2 regions of the Streptomyces sp. NPDC101110 genome follow, and region 2 is predicted to be linked to the other one. Evidence: riboswitches for the same ligand, from Rfam matches in the RefSeq annotation. Region 2 holds a riboswitch; the other holds the start of a gene.
What was found. A riboswitch is a leader RNA that binds a small molecule or an ion and turns the genes downstream of it on or off. The one in region 2 is predicted to bind cyclic di-AMP.
Positions count from the first base shown of each region.

Region 1: another riboswitch for cyclic di-AMP. It lies ahead of ACIQU3_RS00880 (transglycosylase SLT domain-containing protein); the one in region 2 lies ahead of ACIQU3_RS05765 (peptidoglycan DD-metalloendopeptidase family protein).

Region 1 covers NZ_JBIVZM010000001.1:188,919-193,427, reverse strand. The annotation lists gene ACIQU3_RS00890 (outer membrane lipoprotein carrier protein LolA) at 1-549, opposite strand, end outside; gene ACIQU3_RS00885 (polyprenyl synthetase family protein) at 781-1,791, opposite strand; cyclic di-AMP (ydaO/yuaA leader) riboswitch at 2,294-2,469, shown strand; gene ACIQU3_RS00880 (transglycosylase SLT domain-containing protein) at 2,475-3,251, shown strand; gene ACIQU3_RS00875 (HAD family hydrolase) at 3,215-4,063, opposite strand; gene ACIQU3_RS00870 (GNAT family N-acetyltransferase) at 4,235-4,509, shown strand, end outside.
Region 2 covers NZ_JBIVZM010000002.1:533,270-537,778, reverse strand. The annotation lists gene ACIQU3_RS05770 (alpha-galactosidase) at 1-395, shown strand, start outside; cyclic di-AMP (ydaO/yuaA leader) riboswitch at 710-864, shown strand; gene ACIQU3_RS05765 (peptidoglycan DD-metalloendopeptidase family protein) at 869-1,783, shown strand; partial or broken gene ACIQU3_RS05760 (DUF6250 domain-containing protein) at 1,891-2,213, shown strand; gene ACIQU3_RS05755 (SGNH/GDSL hydrolase family protein) at 2,377-3,162, shown strand; gene ACIQU3_RS05750 (TetR/AcrR family transcriptional regulator) at 3,248-3,883, opposite strand; gene ACIQU3_RS05745 (Glu/Leu/Phe/Val dehydrogenase dimerization domain-containing protein) at 3,982-4,509, opposite strand, start outside.

The DNA.
Region 1 (4,509 bases), on a different contig from region 2:
CTGGTCCCTGCCGTGCTCCGGGCTCTCCGCGGAGGTGCCGTGGTAGACCTCGTTGGACTTGCTGTCGTAACCCCAGACGTCCTTGCCGTTGTGGATGACGCTGTACTCGGCGGCGTTCTCCAGCAGCGACAGCTTCTGCCTGTCCGGGCCGTCCACGGCGACGCGCAGGGTGTGCGTGCCGGAGGCCAGTTCGGTGAGCTTGGCCGACGGGTCGGCGGAGGAGCCGTCCCCGCCCTGGCCCGCGGCGCCGGCCAGCAGGCCGGACTCCAGGCCGCCGAGGTTCGGCAGGCCGAGGTCCGTGCTGATCTTCACCGTGCCGGACAGCTGCTGGACGTCCGACTTCGCGATCTTCTCGACGAGCTGCTGTGCGGTGATCTTCGGGAGGTCGGGGTCGCCGGAGTCGGCGAGGGCGGGCACCAGCCCGATCGTCGCGGCCGCCACCCCCACCACCGTGACCGGGACGATGTAGCGCGCGGCCTTGCGCCGCCCGGAGCGCTGCTCGTCGACCTCCCCGGCGGTCGTGCTGTCGTCGGATGCGTACGGTGCCATGTGAGCCCTACCTCCGTGGTCGGCGGCGGCTGTCCGTGTCGTCCACGCACTCGTCCCTGAGCCGCCATTCTCACCCGAACAGGTGAGGAGTGGTGTTGTTCCGTGCATCCATCTGACCAAATCGGCCAGGGAGATACGTCAGACCCCGGACTCAACTGCGCGTACTGCTGGGGTATGACACGGAGGGGCGACTTCTCCCCCGACCCGTAGGGGTCGTACGGGAACGACGTGCTAGCCGGCCCGGTGCACCACCGCGTCGCACAGCTCCTGGAGGGCCGTCTTCGCGGTGCACTCCGGCAGCGGTGCCAGCGCCGAACGGGCGTCCTGGGCATAGCGGACGGTGTCCCGCCGGGCCTGTTCCAGGGCCGGGTGGGCACGCAGCAGACGCAGGGCCTCGGTGTGCCGGTCGTCGTCGGTGAGGTCGGAGTCGAGCAACTCGCACAGGGCGATGTCCTCGGCGAGCCCGAGCCGGGCCGCGCGCTCCCGCAGCAGGAGCACCGGCAGGGTGGGGATGCCCTCGCGCAGGTCGGTGCCGGGGGTCTTGCCGGACTCGTGGGAGTCGGACGCGATGTCGAGGACGTCGTCCGCGAGCTGGAAGGCGACGCCGAGCCGCTCGCCGTACTGGGTCAGCACGTCCACGACGGTGTCGTCGGCGCCGGACATCATCGCGCCGAACCGGCACGCCACGGCGATCAGCGAACCGGTCTTGCCGCCCAGCACGTCCAGGTAGTGCTCGACGGGGTCCCGGCCGTCCTGCGGTCCGGCCGTCTCCAGGATCTGGCCGGTCACCAGGCGCTCGAACGCCTCGGCCTGCACCCGCACGGCCTCCGGGCCGAGGTCGGCCAGGATGTGCGAGGCGCGGGCGAAGAGGAAGTCGCCGGTGAGGACCGCGACGGAGTTGCCCCAGCGGGTGTTGGCGCTCGGGACGCCGCGGCGCACGGCGGCCTCGTCCATGACGTCGTCGTGGTACAGCGTGGCGAGGTGGGTCAGCTCCACGACGACGGCCGACGGCACGATCCCGGGCGCGTGGCGGTCGCCGAACTGGGCGGAGAGCATCACGAGCAGCGGGCGGAACCGCTTGCCGCCGGCCCGCACCAGGTGCTGGGCGGCCTCCGTGATGAAGGGCACCTCACTCTTGGTGGCCTCGAGCAAGCCTTCCTCGACAGCCGCCAACCCGGCCTGGACGTCGGCTTCCAGATCCTGGTCCCGCACGCTCAGCCCGAACGGCCCGACGTCGGTCACGAGGGGTCTCCTGTCTGCTGTGTCTGCCGGTGATTACGCGGGTTGTCGATAGGTCGCCGCTCTCACTCCAGTCAGCGTATCCGGTCACGTTTCGATCACCGCCAGCGCCCAGGGTTACAGGCCGGGTGGTATCCGATCACGACCGCTATGTTTTCGATCAACCTATAAGAACAGATATTTATCGACTTACCCAGGGGTAGTGAACTATGCACGATTTGCCGTGATGAGTCGGTGAATTCCCCTTGGTGGAAATTGCCCTTCCGGCTTGTGATCAGTGAGGTCAATCACTTCTCCCCCCACTCCCTCCCTTCTCGGCGCCGACCCGTACCGCCGTTCCGCGAAAGCCAGTTGAGCCTTGGCTCCCGCAAAGGATCAAGCGCCCCAAACTCCCCCGACCAAGGTCAACCACGCGATATGTGATTGAGGTGCTTGTTCCCGACATGTGCTCTCGCATACGTTCCGGCCCTGTCCGGCGGACGCCTAATCCTGCCGCCGCCCGGACTCCCCACAGGAACCGACTCACTCACGCGTGGCAGGAGCGGGGGACCCAGGTAAGTCGCCGGTCCGCACAGCGGCACGGCTCGGGGTGAAGCCGTGTACGGCACACAGCGCCGTACACGGCCGGGCACCTCCCGGCCCGAACCCGACAGCTCACCTCGCAGGCGCCGGAGAGGAACATCGCCATGGCCGGACGAGGCAAGCACCGTCGCCCCAGAACCAACCCGCTGACCCGAGGCATCGTCGCCGTCGGTACCGGTGGAGCCGCCCTCACCCTCCCGCTCCTCGGGGCCGCGCACGCGAGCGCCGCCGAGCCCCAGAGCGCCCCCGCCGCGCAGTCCGTGAAGCAGGCGGCCCAGCCCGCCAAGTCCCGCACGTACACCGTGGTCAAGGGCGACTCGCTCGCCCGCATCGCCGACAAGTACGACATCTCGGGCGGCTGGAAGCGGCTCTACGAGGACAACCGCACCGCCGTCGGCGACAACCCGAAGCTGATCCACCCGGGTCTGAAGCTGAAGGTGAAGACCGCGAAGGCGGTGGACGCCCCGAAGGAGACGGCGACCAAGTCGTCCGCCGCCAAGCCGGCCGCGAAGCCCGCCGGCGGTGTCGCCCAGGCCACCCAGGCGTCCGCGAAGACCTACGCGAACAGCCTCGACGGGTGGATCCGCGAGTCGCTGGACATCATGGCGCAGCAGGGGATCCCGGGCTCCTACGACGGCATCCACCGCAACATCATGCGCGAGTCGTCCGGCAACCCCCAGGCGATCAACAACTGGGACTCCAACGCCGCCGCGGGCACCCCGTCCAAGGGCCTGCTCCAGGTGATCGACCCGACGTTCGCCGCCTACCACGTGCCCGGCACCTCCTTCGACCCGTACGACCCGGTCGCCAACATCACGGCGGCCTGCAACTACGCGGCCGACCGCTACGGCTCGATCGACAACGTCAACGGCCCGTACTGAGCCGCCCCGCCCAGCAGTCGCTCGAGGACGACGGCGATGCCGTCGTCCTCGTTCGACAGGGTGACCTCGTCGGCCACGGCCTTGAGTTCGGGATGGGCGTTGGCCATCGCGACGCCGTGGCCGGCCCAGTCGAACATCGGGATGTCGTTGGGCATGTCACCGAAGGCGATGGTGTCGGCCGGCCGCAGCCCCAGATGCTCGGCGGCCAGCGCCAGGCCGGTCGCCTTGGTGATCCCGCACGGCTGGAGCTCGACCGTGCCGGGCCCCGACATCGTCACCGTGGCCAGTGAGCCGACCACCGAGCGCGCGGTCGCCGCCAACTCGTCGTCCGTCAGGTAGGGGTGCCGCAGCAGCACCTTGCTGATGGGCTCGCCCCACAGATCCGCGCGCCGGTCGACCCGGACCGCGGGCAGCGTCGGGTGCGGCATCAGATAGCCCGGCTCGATCAGCGTGAGCCCGTCGACCCCGTCCTGGTCGACCGCCGCGTACACCTGCCCCACCTCGGCCTCGATCTTGCCGAGGGCGGTCTCCGCCAGCTCCCGGTCCAGGGTGATGGACCACAGCAGCCGGTCCGCGCCGGCGTCGTACACCTGCGCGCCCTGCCCGCACACCGCGAGCCCCGTGCAGCCGAGGTCGTCCAGGAGCGGCCGCACTCTCGGCGCCGGCCGGCCCGTCACCACGAGGTGCTGGGCACCGGCGTCCGCCACCCGCGCGAGCACGGCTAGGGACCGGTCGGACAGGGTGTCGTCGCCGCGCAGCAGCGTCCCGTCCAGGTCGGTGGCGATGAGTGAATATGCGATGGGTGCGGCCATGATCAGAGAATACGGACAGTGCGGGCCTTCGTTTCATCGCTCGGTGGACGCCGATTGCCCGGTTGAAGGCCTCTGCACCGATTGGCAACAACATGCTCCGCTACCTACCCGTGGGGCCGCATCGAGCGGTACCTTCCATGTGTCCAGGGGGGACTTGATCGGGGGGTCGGGTTGAGCAGTGGGCGCATTCGCGTGGCCGGGCCCGGGGAGCTCGGCGAAGGGGAGAGGGAGCGCTGGCGGGCACTGCGCGCCGCCTCGGAGGCACCGCGCAACCCCTTCATGGAGCCGGAGTTCACCGAAGCCGTCGGCCTGGTCAGGCCGGGGGCCCGGATCGCGGTGGTGTACGAGGGGACGGAACCGGCCGGTTTCCTGCCGTATGAGCGGGGCCCGTTGGGGCAGGGCCGGGCGATCGGACTGGGCGTCTCGGACGCGCAGGGCGCGATCCT
Region 2 (4,509 bases):
TCAGTGCCATGGCCGGGGTGCTCGGGGTCGGCGGTGACCTCACGAAGTGGACGCCCGGGGAACTCGCCGAGGCGGGCCGGTGGGTGGGGCTGTACAAGGAGATCCGGCCCCTGGTGCAGCGCGGTGACCTCTACCGGCTGCGGCCCCCGCAGGGCGGGCTGAGCGCCGTGCAGTACGTCCTCGGCGACGAGACCGTCGTCCTCGCCTGGCTCCAGGCGCAGCGCTACGGCGAGCCCGTTCCGGCGCTCCGGCTGCGCGGACTCGAACCGGAGGCAACGTACGAATGCCTCGAAACGGGCGAAGTTCACCGTGGGGCGCTCCTGCTGCACCACGGGTTGCGGGTCGGTCTGCGCGGAGACCTGGACGCCGCGGTCGTCCGGCTTAAGCGGAAGTAGCCGTTCTGTCCGAATGGGGAATTTCGGCCGCTAAGGCATAACGTGCCCCGATCGTAAAGGAGATGGGGTCGGGGCGCGTGACCATCGTCATATTCGTGACGATCCGCTGTCGTCATGTTCACGTAATCCCCGTATTGTTCAGGGATATTGAGCAAAGCGGGAGATCGGTAATCCACGCTCGGTGACAGCGCACGTGCCGACGTGTCGGGAAAAACGGCGTCACGCGCAACCGCAAGCTTGTCCCATTGCGTCTCGGTCGCTTACGTTCCACACCAATCCGGACGGACGCCTAATCCTGCCGCCGCCCGGAGCCCGCACACACTGACCCGAAGCACGGCAGGAGCGGGGGACCCACAGGTAAGACGCCTGTTCCGGTTCCCGGAACGGCTTGGGGTTCAGCCGCGCCCCCGCGGCCGGGCATCTCCAGCCCGCACCCGACAGCTCACCTCGCAGGCGACGGAGAGGAATTCGCCATGCCCGCGAAGGGTAAGCACCGCCGTCCCAAGACCCAGCGTTTCACCCGCTCCATCGCCGTCGCCGGAACCGGTGGGGCCGCCCTCGCCCTGCCGCTCATGGGGGCCGCCGGTGCCCATGCCGCAACGCCGCAGTCGGCTCCGGAAAAAGCCGTCCAGTCCGCTCCGGCCGCCGGGAAAAAGGGCGCCGAAAAGACCGATGGCGCCCACACGTACACCGTGAAGGCCGGTGATTATCTCGCCAGGATCGCCGACCGGCAGAACGTCAGCGGCGGTTGGAAGAAGCTCTACGCGGACAACCGTGAGGCCGTGGGCTCCGACCCCTCGCTGATCCACCCGGGCCTGAAGCTCTCGATCGGCAAGAATGCGGCGACCGCGCCGAAGGACCCGGCCCCCTCCGCCCCGAAGGCCTCGGCTCCGAAGCCCTCCGCCGCCGAGTCGGCCCCGAAGGCCCAGAGCGCCGCGAAGCCGGCCACCGCCGAGCCCGCCGCCGAGAGCAACTCCACCGGCTACACCCTGCCGGTGGCCGGTGCCGCCGTCGGCACCCCGTACCACATGTCCGGCAGCATGTGGTCCAGCGGCTACCACACCGGTGTCGACTTCGTCGTCCCGACCGGCACGTCCCTCAAGGCCGTCGGCGCCGGCACGGTCGTCTCCGCCGGCTGGGGCGGCGCCTACGGCAACCAGGTCGTCATCAAGCTGAACGACGGCCACTACGCCCAGTACGCCCACCTGTCCCAGCTCTCCGTGTCGGCCGGCCAGACCGTGACCGCCGGACAGCAGGTCGGCCTCTCCGGAGCGACCGGCAACGTCACCGGACCGCACCTGCACTTCGAGATCCGCACCACCCCGGACTACGGCTCGGACGTGGACCCGGTCGCCTTCCTGCGCTCGCACGGCGTCTCCGTCGGCTGACCCACCGCACGACCACCTGCCTGACACGCCTCCGAAGGCCGGACCCCGATCCCCGGGTCCGGCCTTCGGTGTGCGCGCGTGGGGTCGCCCGCCCCAAGGGATCGACACGCGGCGGGTCCCTCGACGAGTACGACCAACTCACGACGTATTACGCGGGCTACGGCGCCGACTACGACACCACGACCCGGCTGCGCCGTTACGTCGGCGAGCCCGGCGTCCGCCCCTGCTCCTCGACTGCACCGAGCCGCTGCTGGTGCCGAACGAGCCCAACCGGGTCCGGATCGTCTCCGACGGCTCGACGGCCCGGTGGTGGCACAACGGGCGGCTCGTCTTCGACCACACCGACCAGCAGCCCTGCACGAGCGGCCACTTCGCCTTCCGGACCGTCTGGAGCCATTTCCGGATCAGTGGGTTCCGGGTCTGGCGACTCCCCCCGAAACATCCCTGGGAAGCAGGGTATTCCGGAGTTGGCGAACACTTTAGGAGTGGCTTATCTCACCGTCCGTCAACCCTTTCCTACGGTCGCGTAAGTCACATTCGAAGGTGAATCATGAGCTGCTGTGGCAGACGATTCGAAGAGTGACAGCAGAGCAGTGATCGGGTCGTACGTGGCGCTGGGGGACAGCTTCACCGAGGGGGTCGGCGATCCCGGCCCCGACGGGGCTTTCGTCGGCTGGGCCGACCGGTTCGCCGTCCTGCTCGCCGACCGCAGGCCCGAGGGCGACTTCCGGTACACCAATCTCGCCGTACGCGGAAAGCTTCTCGACCAGATCGTGGCGGACCAGGTTCCGCGGGCCGTCGACATGGCCCCCGACCTCGTCTCGTTCTGCGCCGGGGGCAACGACATCATCCGGCCCGGCACCGACCCGGACGAGGTGGCCGAGCGCTTCGAGCGGGCGCTGGCCCAGCTCACCGCCGTGTCCGGCACGGTCATGGTGACGACCGGTTTCGACACCCGTGGCGTGCCCGTGCTCAAACACCTGCGCGGCAAGATCGCCACGTACAACGGACACGTGAGGGCCATCGCCGACCGGTACGGCTGCCCGGTGCTCGACCTGTGGTCCCTGCGCAGCGTGCAGGACCGCCGGGCCTGGGACGCCGACCGGCTGCACCTGTCGCCCGAGGGGCACACACGCGTGGCGCTCCGCGCGGGCCAGGTGCTCGACCTCGACGTGCCGGCCGACCCCGAGCAGGCGTGGCCCCCGCTGCCCCCGCGCGGCGCGCTCGACATGCGGCGGGACAACGTCGCCTGGGCGCGCGAGTTCCTGGTGCCGTGGATCGGGCGCCGGCTGCGCGGGGAGTCGTCGGGGGACCATGTGACGGCCAAGGGCGCGCTGTCGCCGGACGACATCAGGATGCGGATCGCGTCGGTGGCGTGAGAGCGGCTCCCGCGCGTGCGGGCTGTGCCGGGTGGGACCCCGGCGCGGCCCGCACGCGCAGGGATCCTGGCTTCTGGGGTGCCGGTCACTCCTCCTGGAGTGTTGCCTCCTGGGGCGCCGGCCGCTCCTCCGTCAAGCCCAGCTCGCGGGCCAGTGCCTCCTCCACCCACTGCTGGGCCCGCGCGCGCGGTACCGCGCCGGCGTAGGACGTCAGCTGGACGGCGAGACCGTCGAGGAGAGCGGTCAGACGCAGGGCCGTCCCGGCCGGGTCCGGACAGCGGAACTCACCCGCCGCCACACCCTCCGCGATGACCTCGGCCAGGGCCGCCTTCCACTGCCGGTCGAGATCCTGGGTGACCTCCCGCAGCGCCGGGTCGCGCAACGCGGCCGCCCAGCCCTCGATCCACAGCCGCCAGCCCTTGGCCTGCCCCGTCGGGGCGTACCACCGTACGGCCGACCGCAGCCTGCGCAGCGCCGGCGAGCGGCGGCCCAGCAGCCTGCGCAGATGGGCCAGATCGCTCTCCGCCGCGTGCCGGAACGCGGCGGCGACCAACTGCTCCTTCGTCGAGAAGTGGTAGAGGACCAGCGCGTTGCTCACGCCGAGCGCCGAGGCCACGTCGGCGATCCTGACCGCCGCCACACCACGCGCCTCGATCTGCTCGATGGCGGCCCGCAGCAGATCCCCGCGTCGCTCGGCCACACTCAACCGGACTCTCGTCACGCCGTCACCCTACCCACGTGCGTGCGGCTCCTCGACGGGGTGTTCCGGCCGGTCCGGCAGGGCCCGCGACGGCTGTCGCCGAGGGCGCGGCGGGTACCTCACCGGTACCAGCCGAAGCGTTCCGCGATCAGCGGCAGCCGGTCGGCCGCGATCGCGTGGGCGGCGGCCCGCGGTGTCGTACCGTCGGCCTGCGCGCGGTCCAGCATGAGCTCGACCAGGGCCCGCATCGCCCGGCGGGTGTGGGCGAACGCCTCCTCGGCATCGGCGCCGACGTCCCCGAACAGCGTCCACCACCACCAGGCATTGGTACCCGAGTTGACCACGACGTCCGGCAGGACGGTCACCCCGCGCGCGGCCAGCGGCAGCTCCGCCTCCGGGCGCACGGGCATGTTGGCGGCCTCCACGACCCAACGGGCGCTGATCCGCTCCTGGTTGACGGCGTCGACCGCGTACGACACGGCGGCCGGTACCAGCACGTCCGCGTCAGCCGACAGCCAGGCCCCGCCGGGCAGTTCGCGGTCGCCGGGACGCAGTGCGCAGCGGTCGACCGTGCCGTGGGTGTCCCTGGCCGCGAGCAGGGTCTCGACGTCGAGTCCCGCCGGGTTGGCGATGGTGCCCTTGACGTC